3 regions of the Pseudomonas brassicacearum genome follow, and region 2 is predicted to be linked to each of the others. Evidence: predicted binding sites of a transcription regulator. Region 2 holds the regulator's gene; each other region holds the start of a gene.

Region 1 (8,007 bases), 680 kb from region 2:
CATCCCTATATTGAGCAAACTCATGGTTCAGACCTTATAAAGTCGTGGTGGCGCCTGCAGAAGCGTAGTTTTGGTAACTCGTCATCTGCCGGGCTATGTTCGAAATCTTGCTGGCGTAGTGCGGGTCGGTGGCGTAACCGGCCTTCTGCAACTCGCGTACAAACTGTTCCGGGTTATCGGCCGACTTCAGCACATCTTGATAGCGACTGTTGCTTTGCAGCAGATTGACCAGGTCATGGAAACTGTCACGGTACGAGGCGTAGGAACGGAACTCGGCCGTCTCCTTGACCATCGCGCCATTACGGAATTCGCTGGTAATCGCCCGGGCTGAATCGCCCTTCCAGTTTTGGCTGGCCTTGATGCCGAACAGGTTGTGACTGCTGCTGCCATCGGGCTGGCGCATGACCGATTTGCCCCAACCGGTTTCCAGGGCGGCCTGGGCTACCAGGTAACGCGGGTCGACGCCAATGCGATCGGCCGCTTCCTTGGCCATTGGCAACATGGCATTGACGAATTCATCGGCATCGCGGAAGGCCTTGCGGGCCGGTGCCAGCGGTGGCTGTGCCACGGCGCGGCCATAGACCTGCATGTCGCCTTTCGGCTCGGCGGCCTTGAGTGCGGCCAACCAGTCGCCATTGGCCAGGTCGCCAGTGGCCGGCTTGACGGCGGCGATGGCGCGATCCGTCAGGACGTTCTGCGCAGGCACATCGGCATTGACCGCCGCCGAAGGCACCAGCCCGGCGAGCAGGCGGTCGGCCAGTTTCGGTGGCAGGGCCAGGCGGCGCTGGTTGAGCAATTCCATGTCGTTGCGGTGGACGCCCTCGGCCCCTTGCGATGCACTCACGGCCCGCGAAGCCCACAACGGACGCTGGCCACTGATACGCGACAATGGGCCGTCAGTAGGCAGGGTCCCGGCAGCCAGCGGTGTCGGCACCGGCGCCTTGGCAACCTTGTCCAGCGCCTCTTGTTGCTTGGCAGCCGACAAGGTCGCCGCCTCGCCGGGGGCCAGTGGCTTGTTCTTGGACATCTGGCGCAGCAGCACATCGGCCAGGCCAATACCACCGCCTTCGCGGGACATGGAAACGGCCAACTGCTGGTCGTACATTTCCTGGTACTGCTTGGCTTCTGGCGTGTTCATCGGATTGTCCTTGCCCAAGGCCTCGGTGGCCGAACGCATGGACTTGAGCATTTCGCCAAGGAACAGCGACTCGAATTCCTGTGCCACTTTACGCAGGTTGCTGTCGCTGTTCTTGTCGCCGACCTTGAGCTGGTTCAAGCGGTTCAGGTCCGAGTAGGAACCCGAGTCCCCGCTGATCAAAGCGCCCTTGCGCATATCCATGGCTCGCCCCTCAAATCACAATGAGGTCGGCTTGCAACGCGCCGGCCTGCTTCAAGGCTTCGAGGATCGCCATCAGGTCGCCCGGCGCCGCGCCGACCTGGTTCACCGCCCGGACGATTTCATCCAGGGTAGTGCCCGGGCCGAACTTGAACATCGGCTTGGCTTCCTGCTCGGCATTGACTCGCGAGCGGGGCACCACGGCGGTCTGGCCGTTGGACAGCGGCCCCGGCTGGCTGACGATCGGGTCTTCGGTGATGGTCACGGTCAGGCTGCCGTGGGTCACGGCGGCCGGAGACACCTTGACGTTCTGGCCGATCACGATGGTGCCGGTACGCGAGTTGATGATGACTTTCGCCACCGCCTGGCCCGGGTCGACCTCAAGGTTTTCCAGGATCGACAGGTAGTCGACCCGCTGGCTCGGATCCAGCGGCGCCGTGACGCGCACCGAACCACCGTCGAGGGCCTGGGCCACGCCTGGGCCGAGCATGTCGTTGATCTTGTCGACGATACGCTTGGCGGTGGTGAAGTCGGAACGGTTGAGGTTCAGCGTCAGGCTGTTGCCCTGGTTGAAACCGCTCGGCACCGCACGCTCCACCGACGCACCGCCAGGGATGCGACCGGCCGACGGAACGTTGACGGTGATCTTCGAACCGTCGCGCCCCTCGGCATCGAAACCGCCGACCACCAGGTTGCCCTGGGCGATGGCGTAGACGTTGCCGTCGATACCCTTGAGCGGCGTCAGCAGCAGGGTGCCGCCACGCAGGCTCTTGGAGTTACCGATGGACGAAACGGTGATATCCACCTGCTGGCCAGGCTTGGCGAACGCCGGCAGATCGGCACTGACCGACACCGCCGCGACGTTCTTCAACTGCACGTTACCGGAGCCGGCCGGCACCTTGATACCGAACTGCGACAACATGTTGTTGAAGGTCTGCAGGGTGAACGGGGTCTGGGTGGTCTGGTCACCGGTGCCGTTCAGGCCCACGACCAGGCCGTAGCCGATCAACTGGTTGGAACGCACGCCGGAAATGCTGGCGATGTCCTTCAGACGCTCGGCTTGAGCGCTAAAGGCTGCCGACATTACCAAGGCACCGATCAACAGCTGTTTAAGATTCAACGGGGCCACCTAGAAAGGGAACTTCGGGCTGAGGAAGAAACGGTCGAACCAACCCGGTTGACTCGCATCGGCAAAGGCGCCGGTGCCCGAGTAGGTGATGCGCGCATCGGCCACACGGGTCGAGGAAACCGTGTTGTCGGTGGCAATGTCGTCGGCGCGAACCATGCCGGCGATGCGCACCAGTTCGTCACCGGTGTTGAGGGTCAGCCACTTCTCGCCGCGCACGACGATGATGCCGTTGGGCAACACATCGGCGACGGTCACGGTAATCGAACCGGTCAGGCTGTTGCTCTGGCCGGACTTGCTGTCGCCTTTGGTGGCACGGTCGGAGCCGTAGCCGGCGTTGAGGCTCAGGTCGCCGCCACCGATCGGGTTGTTGGTGGTCAGGCTGGAGCCGAACAGCGAGGTCAGGCCAACGCTGGTCTCGCTGGTCTTGTCGATCTGCGAGTTGGCGTTCTTGCTGGCCTGGGTCCGCTCGTTCAGGGTGATAGTGATGATGTCACCGACCCGGAAGGCCTTGCGGTCGCTGTACAGGTTCTGCTCGAAGCCGGCCTGGTAGATCGAACCATTGTTGGCCGCAGCCGGCAACGGCGTGCGCGGCAACACCGGGGCGTAATACGGGTCATTGGGCCTGGGTGTCGGCGCGACACAGCCCGCGAGCGCGGTGACCCCACTCAGTGCCAGAACAGATACGAAGCGTTTCATGACCCTACCTCTTGGTGTTGCAGGCGACCCTGGGGCCGCCCTGTCTACGTAATGACGGACGTTGCGACGCGGTTACAGATTCTGCGTAACGAACGAGAGCATCTGGTCGGCAGTGGAGATCACCTTGGAGTTCATCTCGTAGGCACGCTGGGTGGTGATCATGTTGACCATCTCCTCGACGGTGCTTACGTTGGACGTTTCCAGGGTGTTCTGCAGCGTGGTGCCGAAGCCGTTCAGGCCCGGGGTGCCGACTTGCGGCGCGCCACTGGCGGCGGTTTCCAGGAACAGGTTGTTGCCCACCGCTTGCAGGCCGGCCGGGTTGATGAAGTCGGCGGTCTGCAGGTTGCCGATCACCTGGGCGGCCGGGTTGCCCGCCACGGTGATGGACACGGTGCCGTCACGGCCCACGGTAAAGGTCTGGGCATCGTTCGGAATGATGATGGCCGGCTCCAGGGCGAAACCGCTGGCGTTGACGATCTGGCCGTTGGAGTCGAGGTGGAACGTACCGTCGCGGGTGTAGGACGTGGTGCCGTCCGGCTGCAGGATCTGGAAGAAACCGCGACCGTCGATGGCCATGTCCAGGGGCTGCTCGGTGGTTTGCAGGCTGCCGGCGTTGAAGTTTTTCTGCGTGCCGACGATGCGCACACCGGTACCCACTTGCAGGCCCGACGGCAGTTCGCTGTCCTGGGTCGACTGGGCGCCAGGCTGGCGTTTCACCTGATACAGCAGGTCCTGGAACTCGGCACGATCACGTTTGAAACCCGTGGTCGAAACGTTCGCCAGGTTGTTGGAAATGGTCGTCAGGTTGGTGTCCTGGGCGGACAGACCTGTTTTGGCAACCCATAGAGCCGGAAGCATTCGATTCTCCTCGTACGCCTGTTTTTCGGCGCGACGCTTTAGTTAATGGTTAGATCTGCAAGACCCGAGCCATGGCCTCGTCGCCTTCTTTGGCGGTGTTCATCATCTTGACGTGAAGCTCGAACTGCTTGGCCAGGGCCAGCACCGAGGTCATTTCATCCACGGCATTGACGTTGCTCGCCTCCTGGAAACCCGACACCAACTGCACATTGGCATCAATGGGCGCCGGTTGGCCGTCCTTGGTCCGGATCGAACCATCCAGGCCCTTGGTCATGTTCTTGAGGTCCGGATTGACCAGCTTGATGCGGTCCACTTCAGCCATCACCCGCGGGCCTTCGCCCATGGCGCGGATGCTGATGGTGCCGTCCTGGCCGATTTCGATCTTCTGCTCTGGCGGCACGGCGATCGGACCGCCGTTGCCCATCACCGGCATACCGTTGCCGGCGCGCAGCACGCCCAAGGCGTCAACATTGAGGCTGCCGGTGCGCACGTAGCTTTCACCGCCATCGGGGTTCTGCACGGCCATCCAGCCCGGCCCACTGACCGCCACATCGAGGTCACGACCGGTTTCTACCAGCGCCCCCGGAGTGAAGTCCGTGGCAGGCCGTTCGGACATGGCAAACGCCCGCGCCGGAAAGCTGTCGCCGAACACCGGCATCGAGCGCGCCTGCTCCAGGTCTTTCTGAAAACCATTGGTGGAGATGTTCGCCAGGTTGTTGGCATGGGCCCGCTGCGCCAGTGCGTTCTGGCTGGCGCCGGTCATTGCCACATAAAGGTACTTGTCCACTGTCGTTCCTCTGCATGCCGGACGTTTGCCGCCCACTGCTGTGTTGCACAGCCTCAAGCAATTTGCAGACCAACTTTTTTCTGGCGCTGATGGACCCGGTAAACAAAGGGCCTGGAGGTTCTGGAAGCGATTGTGCAAATGTATCGAAGACGAAAAACCGGCGGTGTCGTGCCGCTGCAAGGCAAAGGTTTACCCATCCGGCAACCGCACCACATTTGATTACGCTCCGGGCTCCTTGCCGACCTCATATTCGCGCAACTTATTGGCAATGGTCGTATGGGAAACCCCCAGCCGCTTGCCCAGTTGCCGGCTACTGGGGTGCTCGGAGTACAAGCGCTCCAGCACCGCTTTCTCGAAACGCCCGACGATCTCGTCCAGCCCACCCTCAAGGGAAAAATCGCCAAGGGGTTGGCGCACGCCGTAGTCCGGCAGGCGGATATGCTCAGCCTTCACCGTGCCGCCGTCGCACAGGGAAACGGCCTGGAACAGCACGTTTTCCAACTGCCGGACGTTGCCCGGCCAGTGGTAGTGACTGAGACGGTCCATCGCCGCCGGGGCCAGCTTGGGCAGGGCACAGCCGATCTGGCGGCTGGCCTGGTCGAGGAAATGTTCCACCAGCGGCGCCAGGCCATCGAGGCATTCGCGCAGCGGTGGGATGTGCAAGGAAAGGACGTTCAAGCGGTGGTACAAGTCCTGACGGAATTCACCCCGGGCGCAGAGTTCGGACAAATCGACCTGGGTGGCGCAGATCACCCTGACGTCCAGGTACACCTCTTCATCGCTGCCGACACGCCGGAAGCAACCGTCCTGCAGAAAGCGCAGCAGTTTCACTTGCAGGCGCGGGCTCATCTCCCCGACACCATCGAGAAACAGCGTTCCCCCGGCGGTCAGTTCCAGCAGGCCGAGCTTGCCTTCGGCCCTGGCACCCTCGAAGGCCCCCGGGCCGTAGCCGAACAGCTCGGTCTCGGCCATGGACTCCGGCAGCCCGGCACAGTTGAGCGCCATCAGTGGCGATTGCCCGCGCGGGCTCGCCAGGTGACAGGCGCGGGCCAGCAGTTCCTTGCCGGTACCGGTTTCACCTTCTATTAACAGCGGCGCGTCCAGCGGTGCCATGCGCCGGGCCTCGCGCACCACCGCCGCCATGACCTTCGAACTCTGGAAAATACTGTCGAAGCCACGCAATTCCTGTTTGCGCACGTTATAGATACGTTCGCCCACCCGGTCGGCCCGGTGCAGCGTCAGCACCGCACCGGCCATGGCTTCGCTGTCGTCGTGTTCCGATTGCAGCGGCGCGATGTCCGCCAGGAACACATCGCCCTTGACCTTGACCCGCAGGCCGTTGATGCGCGACTGGTTGGCCCGCACCAGTTCCGGCAAGTCGAAATCCTCGGCATAGCGGGACAGGGGAATCCCCGGCACCTCGTCCACTCGCACCCCGAGCAACTGCGCCGCCGCTCGGTTAGCCGCAACGATGGAGCCGCCCATGTCGATGGACAGCACCGGGAATTCCAAAGCGCCGAGCAAGGCGTTGAGTTCCATGTGCCGACGCTCGCTGGGCATCAGCCCTACACGCTTGACGCCAAATACCCCGGCGATACCTTCGAATTTCGGACGCAGCGCCTGGAACTGGATGTTGATCAGGTTTGGGCAGTGCAGGTAGATCGCGTTGCCATGCTCGCCGCCCACCTCCCCCCGGGCGACGTTGATGCCGTACTCCACCAACAGGTTGAGGATGTCCCGCAGGATGCCGATGCGGTTCTGGCAATGGACTTTGATGCGCATGAAAAGGCCCGATGTGTATTGGAAACTCGTGGGAAGGGAGCTTGTTCCCGCTTGTAGGAGCTGCCGAGCGAAGCGAGGCTGCGATCTTTTCCCAGACAGTTGAATCCCAAGCGAAAGGATCAAAAAATCGCAGCCTTCGGCAGCTCCTACGGCGCAGCCCGGCCTTTGCCATGAGGGTTTCCGACCGGCAGCGGAAATAACTGTCAAGATTATGTGACAGCTATAGGCAGATTCCCACAAGAAAATCCCGATAACATCGGCGCACCCGTCAATTCGTAACGAAAACTTTACGAATTTGCCATTCTTTTACCCATCCCACCTTTGTCAGAGTGCTGCACATCTCCCTGCTTCGGGTTATCTCTAATACATCGCTGGACATAACAACAACACGTCTTCCCCGAGAGGGAAATCAGCAGGAGAACAGCATGAAGCAGACGCAGTACGTGGCCCGCGAGCCCGATGCGCAAGGTTTTATCCACTACACCGCCGAAGAACATGCGGTGTGGAATACGCTGATCACCCGCCAGCTGAAAGTCATCGAAGGCCGTGCGTGCCAGGAATACCTGGACGGCATCGACAAGCTTGGCCTGCCCCACGACCGTATCCCGCAACTGGGCGAAATCAACCAAGTGCTGGGCGAGACCACGGGCTGGCAGGTTGCCCGGGTGCCGGCGTTGATCCCCTTCCAGACCTTCTTCGAATTGCTCGCCAGCAAGCAGTTTCCGGTGGCAACCTTCATTCGTACCCGGGAAGAACTGGACTACCTGCAAGAGCCGGACATTTTCCACGAGATCTTCGGCCACTGCCCATTGCTGACCAACCCCTGGTTTGCCGAATTCACCCACACCTACGGCAAACTCGGCCTACAGGCTTCCAAGGAAGAACGCGTCTACCTGGCGCGCCTGTATTGGATGACCATCGAGTTCGGCCTGGTGCAAACCCCACAGGGCCGGCGCATCTACGGTGGCGGCATCCTGTCCTCGCCCAAGGAAACCGTGTACTGCCTGTCCGACGAGCCCGAGCATCAAGCCTTCGATCCACTGGAAGCCATGCGCACGCCGTATCGCATCGACATCCTGCAACCGGTGTATTTCGTGCTGCCAGAACTCAAGCGCCTGTTCGACCTGGCCCACGAAGACATCATGGGCATGGTCAAGCGCGGTCGGGAACTGGGCTTGCACGCCCCGAAATTCCCACCAAAGGCTGCGTGAACCGCGTCTTTTAATCTCAATTGAGTCTGTTGCACAACGCGGCTTTGCTTTAGCGTGGGTGCATCGACGTTTTCAAATATTCGATCCAGGAACACACCATGAACACTCTGAACCAAGCCCATTGCGAAGCCTGCCGCGCCGACGCCCCACAAGTCAGCGACGAAGAACTGCCGGTACTGATCAAGCAGATCCCCGACTGGAACATCGA
Region 2 (8,007 bases):
CCGACGGCAAAGTGCAATATGAGATGACGTCCGACAAGGTCGACCACGTAAAGGCCACTGACATTACGCTGGTCACCAAGCCCGACCTGAACATGTTCCGCGGCACCGAGTTTCCGTGGCATGTGCAGAGCGAGCACGCCGAAGTCAATTCCGGCGGCACCGAAGTGGAACTGATCGACTCGGTGCGCATCGCCCGAACCGACGAGAAAAACCGTACGACCATCATCACCAGCACGCGCATGACCGTGTTCCCACAGCAAGAATATGCGCAGACCGAGCAACCCGTTAGAATCGACGGCGCCGGGGGTGTGTCGACCGGCACGGGAATGAAAGCGTATTTGAAGGAAAGCAGGATACACCTGCTATCGAACGTAAGAGGACAGTATGAAGCTCGCTAAAACCCTCCCTATTTTGCTCAGTCTGGGCGCAGCACTGGGAAGCGCGAGCGCCTGGGCTCTTCCCGACGACCGCAACCAACCTATCCGCATCCAGGCCGACGATGCCCAGCTCGACGACAAGAAAGGTGTCGCCACCTACACAGGTGACGTGATCATCACCCAGGGCTCGATGAAGGTCACCGGCAATACCGTGACCATCACCCGCACCCCGGCCGGCGACATCGACGTGGTGACCTCGGTGGGCAACCTGGCCTATTTCGAGCAGTTGCAAACTGCCGGCGATACCAAGCCTGTGCAGGGCTACGGGGTCACCATCCAGTACCACGCCTCCAAGGATCGCGTGGTCCTGATCGACCGCGCCAAGGTCATCGACAAGGACAACAACATCACCCAGGGCGAGAAAATCGTCTACGACACAGTCAAGAAGCTGGCAAGCGCCGGTCGCGCCACCGGCAGCAAGGTGACCGAGTCGCGTCCGCGGATCGACATGGTGATCCAACCGAAAAAGAAAACCGACGAGCAGAAGGCCCAGTAATGGCAACTCTGAAAGCTCAGCATCTGGCCAAGAGCTACAAGAGCCGTCAAGTCGTGCGTGATGTCAGCCTGTCCATCGACAGCGGCCAGATCGTCGGCCTGCTCGGCCCCAACGGCGCGGGCAAGACCACTTGCTTCTACATGATCGTCGGCCTGGTCCAGGCCGACCAGGGTCGCGTACTGATCGACGACCTGGATGTCAGCCACCAGCCGATGCACGGCCGGGCGAAGGCAGGTATCGGCTATTTGCCGCAAGAAGCGTCGATCTTCCGCAAACTGTCGGTTGCCGACAACATCATGGCGATCCTCGAGACCCGCAAGGAACTCGACAAGGCCGGTCGTCGCCAGGAATTGGAAAGCCTGCTGCAGGAATTCCACATCAGCCACATTCGCGACAACCTGGGCATGAGCCTGTCCGGGGGCGAGCGGCGCCGCGTGGAAATCGCCCGCGCCCTGGCCACCGCACCGAAGTTCATCCTGCTCGACGAACCGTTCGCCGGCGTGGACCCCATCTCGGTGGGCGACATCAAGCAGATCATCCATCACCTCAAGGCCAAGGGGATCGGCGTGCTGATCACCGACCACAACGTGCGCGAGACGCTGGATATCTGCGAAACCGCCTACATTGTCAATGACGGCCAGCTGATCGCCGAAGGCGACTCCGCAGCGATCCTGGCCAATGACCTGGTCAAGGAAGTGTATCTGGGCCATGAGTTCCGCCTGTAAGCCAAAGTGTCTGGCGAATCGTTAGAGCGTCGTTTCATTTTATTATGGCGACGCCCTAGGCAAACACTTCAGTTTCAGGCATATAATTTGCTTAAGTTTGGCGCTTCGGCGCCCTGTAGTGGATGGCGCATGTGCGCCGGCGAATAAGGTGTTAAGCCCCTGCCATGAAACCATCGCTAGTCTTGAGAATGGGCCAGCAGCTGACGATGACACCGCAGCTGCAACAGGCCATCCGCCTGCTCCAATTGTCGACCCTGGACCTGCAACAGGAGATCCAGGAGGCCCTGGAGTCCAATCCGATGCTCGAACGCCAGGAAGAAGGCGACGACTTCGACAACACCGACCCACTGGCCGACAACGTCGAGCAGAAGACCAACACCGAAATCCCGGAACCGACCTACCAGGAAGCCGCCCCGACGGTGGACAACCTCGAGGATGGCGAATGGAACGAACGCATCCCCAACGAACTGCCCGTGGACACGGCCTGGGAAGACGTCTATCAGACCAGCGCCAGCAGCCTGCCGAGCAGCGATGACGACGAGTGGGACTTCACCACCCGCACCTCCGCCGGCGAAAGCCTGCAAAGCCACCTGCTGTGGCAGCTGAACCTGGCGCCGATGTCCGACACCGATCGCCTGATCGCCGTGACCCTGATCGATTGCATCAACAACCAGGGCTACCTGGACGAGACCCTCGAAGAAATCCTCGAAGCCTTCGATCCCGAGCTCGACATCGAGCTGGACGAGATCGAAGCCGTCCTCCATCGCATCCAGCAGTTCGAACCGGCTGGCATCGGCGCCCGCAACCTGGGCGAGTGCCTGTTGCTGCAACTGCGCCAGTTGTCCGCCAAGACCCCGTGGCTGGCCGAAGCCAAGCGGCTGGTCACCGACTACATCGACTTGCTGGGCGGTCGCGACTACAGCCAGTTGATGCGTCGCATGAAGCTCAAGGAAGATGAACTGCGCCAGGTGATCGAACTGGTGCAGAGCCTCAACCCGCGCCCCGGCTCGCAGATCGAATCCACCGAGCCCGAATACGTGGTTCCAGACGTAATCGTGCGCAAGCACAACGACCGCTGGCTGGTGGAGCTCAACCAGGAATCGGTGCCCAAGCTGCGGGTCAACGCCCAGTACGCCGGCTTTGTGAAGCGCGCCGACACCAGCGCCGACAACACTTTCATGCGCAACCAGTTGCAGGAGGCGCGCTGGTTCATCAAGAGCCTGCAAAGCCGCAACGAAACCCTGATGAAAGTGGCCACCCAGATCGTCGAGCATCAGCGCGGCTTCCTGGAGTATGGCGATGAAGCGATGAAACCGTTGGTCCTGCATGACATTGCCGAGGCAGTGGGCATGCACGAGTCGACGATTTCCCGGGTAACCACCCAGAAATTCATGCATACCCCCCGGGGCATCTATGAATTGAAATATTTTTTCTCCAGCCACGTCAGCACCTCCGAAGGCGGCGAATGCTCGTCCACGGCCATCCGCGCGATCATCAAAAAACTGGTGGCCGCGGAAAATCAGAAAAAGCCGTTGAGTGACAGCAAGATCGCTGGTTTACTGGAGGCACAAGGCATTCAGGTGGCCCGCCGTACCGTCGCCAAATACCGCGAATCCCTCGGGATCGCGCCTTCGAGCGAACGCAAGCGGTTGATGTAACAGGCCACGCCACAGCGTTCCAGTGGCAGGCATTTCTGCCTGCCGCTTTATGCACTGGCAACGAAGGAGAAGCTGTATGCAAGTCAACATCAGTGGACACCAACTGGAAGTGACCGAACCCCTGCGCACCTACATCGGCGAAAAACTCGACCGATTGGAGAGGCATTTCGACAAGATCACCAACGTGCAAGTCACGATGACCGTCGAGAAACTGCTGCAGAAAATCGAAGCCACGCTGCATATCCCCGGCGGAGAAGTGGTTGCCAACGCAGAGCACACAGACATGTATGCCGCGATTGACCTGCTGACCGACAAGCTGGATCGCCAACTCAAAAAGCATAAGGAAAAGACCCAGAGCCTCCTCCAGGGCGCGACCGGTCGTTAACCCCCCCAATCCATGATCCGACTAGAAACCATCCTGACCCCCGGCCGCTCCCAAGTGAACGCGCCGGGCGGCAGTAAAAAGAAAGCCCTCGAACACATTGCCAACCTGATCCACCGCGAGGTGCCTGATCTGGTCATGCAGGACGTCTTCGAGGCCCTGGTTGCCCGTGAAAAACTCGGTTCCACCGGTTTTGGCAACGGCATCGCCATTCCCCATTGCCGTCTCAAGGGCTGTGAGGCGCCGATCAGCGCGCTGTTGCACCTTGAAACGGCTATCGATTTCGACGCCATCGACGGCGCCCCGGTCGACCTGCTGTTTGTATTGCTGGTACCGGAAGCGGCGACCGATGCGCACCTCGAGCTGCTGCGCCAGATTGCCAGCATGCTGGACCGCAAGGAAGTGCGCGAAAAACTGCGCAGCGCACCAAGCAACGAAGCGTTGTACCAGGTTGTCCTGGACGAGCAGAACGGTCATTAAAAATGCGCATGATCATTGTCAGTGGCCGCTCCGGCTCCGGTAAAAGCACGGCCCTCGCCGTGCTTGAGGACAGCGGCTACTATTGCATCGACAATTTGCCCGCCGGCCTGCTGCCGGAACTGGCCGAGCGCGCCCTGATCCACACCGAGCTGGCGCAGCCACTGGTGGCGGTCTCCATCGATGCGCGTAACCTGCCAAGCCACCTGTCGCGTTTTCCTGAACTGCTCGAGGAAGTGCGCAGCCGGCATATCCAGTGCGACGTGCTGTACCTGGATGCCGATGAAGAGACACTGCTCAAGCGTTTTTCCGAAACCCGCCGGCGCCACCCGCTGAGCAATGCCAACCGCTCCCTGGCCGAAGCCATCGAGGATGAAAGCCAACTATTGGGGCCGATCGCCGACTTGGCGGACCTGAAGGTCAACACCACGCACCTGAACCTGTATCAGTTGCGCGACACGATCAAGCTGCGCCTGCTCAACCAGCCTGAGCCGGGCACGGCGTTCCTGGTGGAGTCGTTCGGTTTCAAGCGTGGCATGCCCGTAGACGCCGACCTGGTGTTCGATGTGCGCTGCCTGCCCAATCCTTATTGGAAACCGGAATTGCGCGAGCAATCCGGGCTCGACCAACCGGTGATCGATTACCTGGCCGCCCAGCCGGATGTCGAGGAAATGTACCAGGACATCTCCAGCTACCTGCTCAAATGGCTGCCCCGCTTTGCCGCGAGCAACCGCGCCTATGTCACGATCGCCATCGGTTGTACCGGTGGACATCACCGCTCCGTCTACCTGACCGAACGCCTGGGTCAACTCCTGCAACAATCCCTGAAGAACGTCCAGGTTCGCCACCGCGACCTCAGCTAAAGGATTCACATCGCGATGCCTGCTCAGGAAATTGAAATCATCAACAAGCTGGGTTTGCATGCCCGAGCGTCGGCCAAGTTCGTCGGAGTCGCGGGCCAGTTCAAGGACACCACCATCAGGGTTGGCCGCACGCCCGAGACTGCGGTCGACGGTAAAAGCATCATGGCGATGATGATGCTCGCCGCCGGCAAGGGCACCAAGATCCACCTGCTCACCGAAGGTGAACAGGCACAGGAAGCGATGGACGCGCTGGTGGACCTGATCAACCGATATTTCGACGAAGGCGAGTAACTGCCCAGGTCCCAAGGCGGATTCATTGGGCACAAAAAAGGCGCGTCATCCAGTGGATGACGCGCTTTTTTACGCGCTGAGCGTTAGCTACCCGCCACCGTCATACGCTCGATCAACACCGAACCGGTGCGGATGTTGCTGCGCAGCTCCAGGTCGTTGCCCACCGCTACGATCTGCTTGAACATGTCGCGCATGTTCCCGGCGATGGTCACTTCCTGGACCGGGAACTGGATCTCGCCGTTCTCGACCCAGAAACCCGCCGCGCCACGGGAATAGTCCCCGGTGACCATGTTCAGGCCGTGGCCCATCAGTTCGGTCACCAGCAGCCCCCGGCCCATGCGCCGCAGCAAGGCGGCCTGGTCTTCTTCGCCATGGGTCACGAACAGGTTATGCACGCCGCCGGCATTGGCGGTGCTCGGCATGCCGAGCTTGCGGCCCGAATAGGTACCGAGGATGTAGGACACCAGCTCGCCGTTTTCCACGAACGGCTTGGCGTAAGTGGCCAGGCCATCGCCGTCGAACGCCGAGCTGCCCATGGCCTGCATCAGGTGTGGACGCTCGTCGATGGTCATCCATTGCGGGAACAACTTCTGGCCCAGCGCTCCCTCGAGGAACGACGACTTGCGGTACAGGTTGCCGCCGGACACCGCCGACAGGAAGCTGCCGAACAAGCCACCAGCCAGCTCGGCCGAAAACAACACCGGCACCTCACAGGTCGGCACCGGGCGCGCGCCCAGGCGGCTGGCCGCCCGTTGCGCGGCTTTCTGGCCAATGCTCACAGGATCCGCGAGCAAGGCGCCCTGACGGCTCACGTCGTACCAGTAATCGCGCTGCATCTGGCCGTCGGCTTCGGCGATCATCACGCAACTGAGGCTGTGGCGGGTCGATGCATAACCGCCGATGAAACCGTGGCTGTTGCCATAGACCCGGCAGCCCTGGTGGGTATTGAGCGTCGTGCCGTCGGCGTTCTTGATCCGGCTGTCGGCCTCGAATGCCGCAGCTTCGCAACGCAGTGCCTGTTCGATGGCCTGCTCGGGGGTGATGTCCCAGGCGTGGAACAGGTCGAAGTCGCGCAGCTCCTTGCACATCAGCGCGGCATCGGCCAGGCCCGAGGCTTCGTCTTCTGAAGTGTGCTTGGCAATCGCCAGTGCCGCGGCGACGGTTTCGCGAATCGCCTCCGGGCCGCTCGCCGAGGTGCTGGCCGAGCCCTTGCGCTGGCCCATGTACAACGTGATACCGAACCCCTGGTCGCGATTGAATTCGACGGTTTCCACCTCACGCTGGCGCACCGACGTCGACAGGCCCTGTTCCAGGGACACCGCCACCTCACAGGCACTGGCGCCCTGGCGCTTGGCCTCGGCAAGGATCTGCTCGACTTGTTCCTGCAGTGCCGGCAATGCTTGCGGGCCGACGCTTTGAACTGCACTCATGGTGTTCTCCACTCAAATTCTCTTTTCGGTGATGGCCATCGAGCGACCGGGCCGGACAAGCGGCCCCCGACTGGTTATCATGGCGGCGTTTCTTTGCGGACTGCCACCATGGTTGATTCTTACGACGACTCCCTCTACGAGGGTGAAAAAAGCAAATCCCAGGTCAAACGCGAGCTGCATGCTCTGGTTGACCTCGGCGAGCGCCTGACAACACTCAAGCCTGACTTGCTGGCCAAACTGCCGTTGACCGACGCCTTGCGCCGGGCCCTGGCCGATGCGCCCAAGCACACCGCGAATATCGCGCGTAAACGGCACCTGCAATTCATCGGCAAACTGATGCGCGATCAGGACACTGACGCCATCCTGGTCCTGCTCGATCAACTCGATGCCTCCACCCGACAGTACAACGAACGTTTCCACAATCTGGAGCGCTGGCGCGATCGCTTGATCGCAGGCGACGACGGCGTGCTGGAAAAATTCGTCATCGACTACCCGGAGGCTGATCGTCAGCAATTGCGCTCCCTGATCCGTCAGGCCCAGCACGAACTGGCGCAGAACAAGCCACCAGCCTCGAGCCGTAAAATCTTCAAGTACATCCGTGAGCTGGACGAAACCCAACGCGGCCTGCGCTGAGTTTCATCCGTTCTGTAGGAGCTGCCGTAGGCTGCGATCTTTTGATCTTTTGATCTTTTGATCTTTTGATCTTTTGATCTTTTGATCTTTCGCTTGAGACTTAAGTGTCTGGGGAAAGATCGCAGCCTCGTTGCACTCGACAGCTCCTACACAGCTCCTACACGGCTCCTACATAGCTTCTACGTAGCTTCTACGTAGCTTCAACATGGTTTCTACATGGCTCCTGGGAGTTCGTGTACATGCTTATCCGCCCGTGCCACCCACGGTAATCGCATCGATCTTCAGGGTCGGCTGGCCGACGCCTACCGGCACCGATTGCCCGTCCTTGCCGCACGTACCCACGCCGCTGTCCAGCGCCAGGTCGTTACCGACCATCGACACCTTGCTCATCGCCTCCGGCCCGTTGCCGATCAGGGTCGCGCCCTTGACCGGTGCGGTGATCTTGCCGTCCTCGATCAGGTAGGCCTCGCTGGTGGAGAACACGAACTTGCCGCTGGTGATGTCCACCTGGCCACCGCCGAGGTTGGCGCAATAAATACCTTTTTTCACCGAGGCGATGATTTCCGCCGGGTCGCTTTGGCCGCCCAGCATGTAGGTGTTGGTCATGCGCGGCAT
Region 3 (8,007 bases), 610 kb from region 2:
GGCAGGTATTCGAAAGCGCCGCCCTGGTAGGACGCCACGGCGCTGTCCAGGTCGGAATGGGCGGTCATGATGATCACCGGCAGCCGCGGATGCTGTTCGCGAATCCGCGCCAGCAGGTCCAGGCCGCTGGCGCCAGGCATGCGGATGTCGGAGATGATGACGTCCGGTTGCTGACGCGCCAGGCGACTCATCACCCCATCGGCGCTGTCGAAGCTCTGGGTGGTCATGCCTTCCTGTTGCAAGGCTTTTTCCAGGACCCAACGGATAGAACGGTCGTCATCGACGATCCACACGGTTTCACTACGGCTCATGTCGATGTGGCTCCTTGTTCCAGTGGCAGGAAGATCGAGAAAGTGGTGTGGCCGGGGTGGCTTTCACATTCGATCAAGCCCTGATGCTGACTAATGATGTTCTGGGTAATGGCCAGGCCCAGCCCGGTACCGTCCGGGCGGCCGCTGACCATGGGAAAGAAAATGGTTTCCTGCAGTTCGGCAGGGATGCCCGGGCCGTTGTCGATGATTTCGATCTTGGTCACCAGGCGATGGCGAACATGGCCGATGGTGAACTGGCGCATGGCGCGGGTGCGCAGGCTGATGCGGCCCAGGCGCAGCTCGTTCTGGCTGCTGATAGCTTGCATCGCGTTGCGCACGATGTTCAGCACGGCCTGGATCATCTGTTCGCGGTCGATCAAGACATCGGGAATGCTCGGGTCATAGTCGCGCACCAACGAGATGCAACCCTGGCTTTCGGCTTCCACGAGGCTGCCGACACGCTCCAGCACTTCGTGGACGTTGCACATCGCCAGCGATGGCAGCTTGTTCGAGCCGAGCATGCGGTCCACCAGGTTCCGTAGGCGGTCGGCTTCTTCGATGATGACGTTGGTGTAGTCCTTGAGGCTTTCTTCCGGCAGTTCGCGGGCCAGCAATTGCGCCGCGCCACGAATCCCGCCGAGGGGGTTCTTGATCTCGTGGGCCAGGCCGCGCACCAGCATCTTGCTGGTTTCCTGCTTGGACAATTGCGCTTCTTCCTTGGTGATCCTCAGCAGGCGATCACGCGGGTGGACTTCCAGCAGCAGCAGGGTGGCGCCGTTGTTCAGGATCGGTGTAACCGCGTAATCCACGGTCAGGGTCTGGCCGGTCAGCGCGGTGAGCATCGCTTCGCGCTTGGTGAACGGATGGGCTTGTTCCACCGCCTGGCGCAAGGAGTTGAGCGCTTCAGCGGATTCGGTGAACAACTCGCTGATGAACTGCCCGTGGCTGCGCTGGCCACTGACGGCCAGGAGCATCTCTGCCGCCGGGTTCATGTACTCGAGGCGCAGTTCGGCATCGAGCAGGATGGTCGCGGTGGTGAGGTTGTCGAGCAGCAAGCGGTGTAGTGCGTCGCTAATGGTCATCAGGACCTCTTTTGGAGCGTAGCAACTGGGGATCGGTCCCAAATTGCGCGCGCGATTGATGCGCTGTTGCTAGGAAAATGCAAAAACCAAACCAAGGCTCCGAAAAGAAGCGTTTAGAGCCTCAAAAGGGTGTTTTTCGCCCTGTCGCGTGGCGTTCTGCCAGCTTCTTCGGGTACTTTCGAACCAAAATGGGTTTGGAAACTGAGTAGCGTGCAAGGCTTTGCACCAATATAGTGCGCCAGCCTGAGCGACATCAGAAGAACGGCAAGATGCTGCTTTTTTCTTCTTCAGGCTTTTCGGCGAGGGGGCACTCGGGGCGTTGACCGTAATCGGCCGTGGCGCAGGGTTTGATGCGGCGCTTTTGCGCCAGGGACATGCGTTGCATATGGAAGGGCTGGTTGGCGGTGCGTTCGACGATCCGGTCCTGCTCATCGAGGATTTCTGCCGCCAGGTGATGGGTGCCTCGATCAATGTTGTTCAAGGCAAACACCGGGCTCGGCCCCGCCTCGCCCGTCGGCTGGCCGTCGAGCAGCAGGCGGTAGCGGTGGCCTTTTTTCAGGCCGGGTTCGCTGGTGACGCTGACGATCAGTTCGCCTGCGGTGCTGCGAATCGTGGCGTCCGGCTCGGGTATCAACAGTCGGAGCATTTCGTAATGAAACAGGGGCTCGGGCCGGGTTTCGGTCGTGGGCGCCGAGGTTGTGTCCAGGGGCGGCGCCGGCATCCGGTTGCTGGGCGGCAGTTGGACTTTCTTCGCATTGCCGGGGCGCGGTTGATCGGTGAAGACGCGATTACCCTGGGCATCGATGTAGGTGTAGACCTGCGCCACCCCAGGCAGCGCCGCCAGCGTCAGGCTAAGCGCGAGCAACCAGCGGATCATGGCTGGTGCACCCGCTGCACGGTGAAGGTCACGGTTTCGCTCTGTTGCACGAGCGTGTCCCCGTCGATGACTTGAACCGCCAGGCTGTGCTCGCCCCGATCGATGTTCACCAATTGCAGGCGCGGCACGTTGGACGGCTGGCCGTAGGGTTGGCCATCCAGCAGCAGCCGGAACAGATGCGGGCTGCGCAGGCGCGGTTGAGCCCGCACGCCGACGGTGAAGGTGCCATTGTTGGCACGCAGGGCTTGCTCAGTGGGGATGTCCGTCAGTTCGAGTATCTCGTAGGCATCGCGCGGCTCGTCGCTGTTCGCGGGGGCTGGTGGTGTGTCCGGGCTGGCGGGGGATTGGCGTTCGATGCTGTTGAGTGGCGGCAACTCCACCGTCTGGGCCGGTACGCCTTGGGGTGGCTGGTTGCTGTAGGCGGTGTTGCCGTCAGCGTCGGTGTACTTGTAGATCTGCGCGGCGGCTGGCAGTGCCAGCAGCAGCAACAGAATGATTGAAAAACCACGACCCATGGAAAATCGACCGAAAACGAAAAGTGATGGGTTGCAGCATAGGCCAGGGCGGAGGGTTGGCCCAGTTGTTGTGTTGCATGCGCCTCCTGTGGGAGCGGGCTTGCTCGAGAAGGCGGGGTGCCAGTCGCTGAGGTGTTGAATGTGCTGGCCTCATCGCGAGCAAGCTCGCCCACAGGGGGCCTCAGGATTTTGTGGAGATGCACAGCTCTCCGGTCGCCCGGATCAGGGCGAGCCGGTGCACCGGGTGCTGCTTGTTGTGGTGGGTTGCCTGGGCCAGCCATTGCGGGCACTGCGGGTCGGTGCGGTAGGGGGCGAAGTCGGCCAGTTGTTGCAGCAGGCGTTTTTGCAGTCGGTCGAGTTGCGGGCGGATCTGTCCCACCAGGTCCGGGCGTGGGAGGTCCGGGGCCTTGCCGTCCAGGGCCCAGTCGGACAGGTTGATGTACTGCACCATTTTGTTGGCTTCAATTTGGGCGGCGAAAAAAGCTTCCACGGTTTCGCCACTGAGCTTGTAGGTCGGCGCCTGGGCAACGGCGGCGGCAATGACTTCTCGCTCGCGCTGACGGTCTTCTACCGCTTTATGGCTGTCCCATTTGCTCAGCGCCACTTGATCGGCGAGGGCCAGGCGTTCGCCAATGGCGTTAAGCAGCGGGGTAAGGGCCTCAGGGGCGGGCGTCGAGGCGGCTTCGGCGGTGGGGGCCAGCAGCGCGGCGGACAGGGCAAGGCAGAGCTTGAAGCGTGAAGTCATGGGCAGTCTCGTCTTCAGTGGAGGAGCAACGAGGCATCATGCACGTAACCTGCGCGCATAAAAAAGGCCTCCCGAAGGAGGCCTCTTTTTATTCACGCCGTGCGTGGCGGCGTTTACTGGATCAGCAGCTGTAGTACAGCTCGTATTCCAGTGGGTGAACGAAGGTGCGAACCTTGATTTCTTCTTCGCTTTTCAGTGCGATGTAAGCGTCGATGAAGTCATCGCTGAATACGCCGCCCTTGGTCAGGAAGGCGCGGCCCTTGTCCAGCTCTTCCAGGGCTTCTTTCAGGCTGCCGCACACCTGTGGGATTTCCTTGGCCTCTTCAGGCGGCAGGTCATACAGGTTTTTGTCAGCGGCATCGCCAGGGTGGATCTTGTTCTGGATACCGTCCAGACCGGCCATCATCAGTGCGGCGAAGGCCAGGTACGGGTTGGCAGCCGGATCCGGGAAACGCGCTTCGATACGGCGGGCTTTAGGGCTGTTCACGTAAGGAATACGGATCGAGGCGGAACGGTTGCGAGCCGAGTAGGCCAGCATGACCGGGGCTTCGAAGCCAGGTACCAGACGCTTGTAGGAGTTGGTCGACGGGTTGGTGAAGCCGTTCAGGGCCTTACCGTGCTTGATGATACCGCCGATGAAGTACAGGGCGGTGTCCGACAGGCCGGCATAGCCTTCGCCTGCGAAGGTGTTCTTGCCGTCTTTGGAGATCGACATGTGAACGTGCATGCCCGAACCGTTGTCGCCATACAGAGGCTTGGGCATGAAGGTCGCGGTGCGGCCGAAGGCATCGGCAACGTTGTGTACGCAGTACTTCAGGGTCTGGACTTCGTCAGCCTTCTTGACCAGCGTGTTGAATTTCACGCCGATTTCGTTCTGGCCGGCAGTTGCCACTTCGTGGTGGTGAACTTCGACGGTCTGGCCCATTTCTTCCAGTGCGTTGCACATGGAGGTACGGATTTCGTGGTCGAAATCGAACGGTGGAACCGGGAAGTAGCCGCCCTTGATACCTGGGCGGTGGCCTTTGTTGCCGCCTTCCACGTCCTGGTCGGACATCCACGAACCTTGTTCGGAGAAGATCTTGAACATGGAGCCGGAGATATCGGACTTGAACTTGACCGAGTCGAAGATGAAGAACTCAGGCTCAGGACCGAAGAAAGCGGTATCGCCGATACCGGTGGACTTCAGGTATTCCTCGGCGCGGTGGGCGATGGCGCGTGGGTCGCGGTCATAGCCTTGCATGGTCGAAGGTTCGATGATGTCGCAGACCAGGATCAGGGTCGGCTCTTCGGTGAACGGGTCCAGGACGGCCGTTTCGTCGTCCGGCATCAGGATCATGTCGGAGGCTTCGATGCCTTTCCAGCCGGAGATGGAGGAGCCGTCGAACATTTTCCCGATTTCAAAGAATTCGTCGTCCAGCGCATCACGGGCCGGCATGGTCACGTGATGTTGAGTACCTTTGGTGTCAGTGAAGCGCAGATCAATCCACTTGACGTCATGATCTTTGATGAGTTGAACCGACTTCGACATATGTCCTCCGGGTGGCTTCGGGCGGGTAGTGGAGTGCCCTTAGATATGGGTGATGCCGGCGCGAATACTCTGCCAAGGCAACCTGCCTCACAAGGGAGCAAATTGCATGCCAGTGCCCCAGCATGGGTTTTTTGCACCAAATCCACGCTTTTAAAGGCATCAATCAAAGATTGCCAGACAATAACGCACTGCAATGTGGCGTCGTCAATGGATAATGACCTGTTTTGGTGCATGCAAAACCATCTGCACATAAACTGGTTAAACCTTGAGCAATTTCCGCTATAATCCGCGCCCCCCTTTTTCGGCTGGCCGTTCGCGCGCTGTTTTCATGAAACTAATCGTAAAAGTCTTCCCCGAGATCACCATCAAGAGCCGCCCGGTACGGATGCGTTTCATCCGCCAGTTGGCCAAGAACATCCGTGCCGTGCTCCGAGACCTGGACCCGGCCGTGGTGGTGAACGGCGTGTGGGACAACCTCGAACTGGAAACCCGTGTCAGCGAACCCAAGGCCCTGAAGGAAATGACCGAGCGCCTGAGCTGCATGCCGGGCATCGCGCATTTCCTGCAAGTCGATGAATACCCGCTGGGGGACTTCGACGACATCCTCGCCAAATGCATGCTCCATTATGGTGATGCCCTGGCCGGCAAGATTTTTTCGGTGCGCTGCAAGCGTGCCGGCAAGCACCCGTTCAGTTCGATGGATGTGGAGAAGTATGTCGGCAGCCAATTGCGCCGACAGTGCGGCGCGGCCGGTATTTCCTTGAAAGACCCGCAGGTCGAAGTGCGCATCGAAATTCGCGACCAGCGGCTGTTCGTGATCCACAGCCAGCACAACAGCATCGGCGGTTATCCGCTGGGTTCGCTGGAGCAGACCCTGGTGCTGATGTCCGGCGGCTTCGACTCCACGGTGGCCGCCTACCAGATCATGCGTCGCGGGTTGATGAGCCATTTCTGCTTCTTCAACCTCGGCGGGCGTGCCCATGAACTGGGCGTGATGGAAGTGGCGCACTTCATCTGGAAGAAGTACGGCAGCTCCCAACGCGTGTTATTTGTGAGTGTGCCGTTCGAGGAAGTTCTGGGCGAGATTCTCGGCAAAGTCGATAACAGTCATATGGGCGTCATTTTGAAGCGTATGATGTTGCGCGCCGCTTCACGAATTGCCGACCGCCTGCAAATCGACGCGCTGGTGACCGGCGAGGCGATCTCCCAGGTGTCGAGCCAGACGCTGCCGAACCTGTCGGTGATCGATTGCGTGACCGAGAAACTGGTCTTGCGGCCGCTGATTGCCAGCCACAAGCAGGACATCATCGACCAGGCCAATGAAATCGGCACCGCCGAATTTGCCCGGCACATGCCGGAGTACTGCGGCGTCATCTCGGTCAATCCGAAGACGGCGGCCAAGCGCGGGCGGGTGGAGCACGAAGAGAAAGAATTCGACATGGCGGTGCTCGAGCGTGCGCTCGAAAACGCCAGGCTGGTGCCAATCGATCGAGTCATCGATGAGTTGGGCCAGGACATACAAATTGAAGAAGTCGGCGAAGCGCTGGCCGGTCAGATCATCATCGACATCCGTCACCCGGACGACGCTGAAGACGATCCGCTGAGCATCGCCGGCATCGAGGTAAAAACGATGCCGTTCTATGCAGTGAACGCGCGTTTCAAGGAACTGGACCCTACTCGCCAGTACCTGCTGTATTGCGACAAAGGCGTGATGAGTCGCCTGCATGCCCACCATTTGCTCAGTGAGGGGCATGCCAATGTGCGCGTTTATCGACCGAGCTAAGTGCCCGGGGCTGTTTGCCTGTGGCCTGCGTCACCGGCCCCCCGACGCCGCCGACAGGCTGTAACGGCTTTGTCGGACTCAACGTAAATCGCTGCCACGACCTGTCAGCACACCGAATCCTCTGATCGAGATACACAAGTGATCGAAAATCTACGCAACATCGCCATCATTGCTCACGTTGACCATGGTAAGACCACCCTGGTAGACAAACTCTTGCGTCAATCCGGCACCCTGGAGCGCAACGAGCTCAACGACGAGCGCGTGATGGACTCCAACGACCAGGAAAAAGAGCGCGGTATTACCATCCTGGCGAAAAACACCGCCATCAACTGGAATGGCTACCACATCAATATCGTGGACACCCCGGGCCACGCCGACTTCGGTGGTGAAGTAGAGCGCGTGATGTCGATGGTCGACTCCGTGCTGCTGCTGGTCGATGCCCAGGACGGCCCTATGCCGCAAACCCGTTTCGTGACCAAGAAGGCTTTCGAAGCCGGCCTGCGTCCGATCGTGGTCATCAACAAGGTTGACCGTCCAGGCGCGCGTCCGGACTGGGTCCTGGACCAGATCTTCGACCTGTTCGACAACCTGGGTGCCACCGAAGAACAGCTGGACTTCAAAGTCGTCTACGCCTCGGCCCTGAACGGTATTGCCGGTCTGGACCACACCAACATGGCTGAAGACATGACCCCGCTGTACCAGTCGATCGTCGACGACGTACCGGCGCCGAAAGTCGACCGTGACGGCCCGTTCCAGATGCAAATCTCGGCACTGGACTACAACAGCTTCCTGGGTGTTATCGGTGTTGGCCGTATCGCCCGTGGTCGCGTCAAGCCGAACACCCCAGTGGTTGCCATCGACGCCGACGGCAAGAAGCGCAACGGTCGTATCCTCAAGCTGATGGGTCACCACGGCCTGCACCGCATCGACGTTGAAGAAGCTGCGGCCGGCGACATCGTCTGCATCAGCGGCTTCGAGCAACTGTTCATCTCCGACACCCTGTGCGACCCACTGAACGTCGAAGCGATGAAGCCGTTGACCGTCGACGAGCCAACCGTTTCCATGACCTTCCAGGTCAACGACTCGCCATTCTGCGGTAAAGAAGGCAAGTTCGTGACCAGCCGCAACATCAAGGAACGCCTGGACAAAGAGCTGCTCTACAACGT

What was found. The regulator sigma-54, encoded in region 2, starts transcription at its own class of promoters, with help from an activator protein. The targets are predictions, from matches to a motif close to ANTGGCATNNANNTTGCTNT.
Region 1: GFU70_RS07620 (flagellar basal body rod protein FlgF) is a predicted target of sigma-54. The motif match lies at 4,861-4,880, and genes of this name have one in related genera.
Region 3: glnA (type I glutamate--ammonia ligase) is a predicted target of sigma-54. The motif match lies at 5,153-5,172, and genes of this name have one in related genera.

Annotation. Positions count from the first base shown of each region.
Region 1 is NZ_CP045701.2:1,743,748-1,751,754, reverse strand. It holds gene flgK (flagellar hook-associated protein FlgK) at 1-24, opposite strand, end outside; gene flgJ (flagellar assembly peptidoglycan hydrolase FlgJ) at 35-1,339, opposite strand; gene GFU70_RS07635 (flagellar basal body P-ring protein FlgI) at 1,350-2,420, opposite strand; gene flgH (flagellar basal body L-ring protein FlgH) at 2,466-3,161, opposite strand; gene flgG (flagellar basal-body rod protein FlgG) at 3,234-4,019, opposite strand; gene GFU70_RS07620 (flagellar basal body rod protein FlgF) at 4,069-4,806, opposite strand; gene GFU70_RS07615 (sigma-54-dependent transcriptional regulator) at 5,026-6,588, opposite strand; gene phhA (phenylalanine 4-monooxygenase) at 7,014-7,799, shown strand; gene GFU70_RS07605 (4a-hydroxytetrahydrobiopterin dehydratase) at 7,898-8,007, shown strand, end outside.
Region 2 is NZ_CP045701.2:1,068,316-1,076,322, reverse strand. It holds gene lptC (LPS export ABC transporter periplasmic protein LptC) at 1-398, shown strand, start outside; gene lptA (lipopolysaccharide transport periplasmic protein LptA) at 385-933, shown strand; gene lptB (LPS export ABC transporter ATP-binding protein) at 933-1,658, shown strand; gene GFU70_RS04525 (RNA polymerase factor sigma-54) at 1,823-3,316, shown strand; gene hpf (ribosome hibernation-promoting factor, HPF/YfiA family) at 3,393-3,701, shown strand; gene ptsN (PTS IIA-like nitrogen regulatory protein PtsN) at 3,714-4,178, shown strand; gene rapZ (RNase adapter RapZ) at 4,181-5,038, shown strand; gene GFU70_RS04505 (HPr family phosphocarrier protein) at 5,054-5,329, shown strand; gene pmbA (metalloprotease PmbA) at 5,413-6,759, opposite strand; gene yjgA (ribosome biogenesis factor YjgA) at 6,868-7,392, shown strand; gene tldD (metalloprotease TldD) at 7,636-8,007, opposite strand, start outside.
Region 3 is NZ_CP045701.2:454,430-462,436, forward strand. It holds gene ntrC (nitrogen regulation protein NR(I)) at 1-311, opposite strand, end outside; gene glnL (nitrogen regulation protein NR(II)) at 308-1,393, opposite strand; gene GFU70_RS02030 (DUF4124 domain-containing protein) at 1,647-2,270, opposite strand; gene GFU70_RS02035 (DUF4124 domain-containing protein) at 2,267-2,785, opposite strand; gene GFU70_RS02040 (chorismate mutase) at 2,967-3,530, opposite strand; gene glnA (type I glutamate--ammonia ligase) at 3,652-5,058, opposite strand; gene thiI (tRNA uracil 4-sulfurtransferase ThiI) at 5,387-6,841, shown strand; gene typA (translational GTPase TypA) at 6,980-8,007, shown strand, end outside.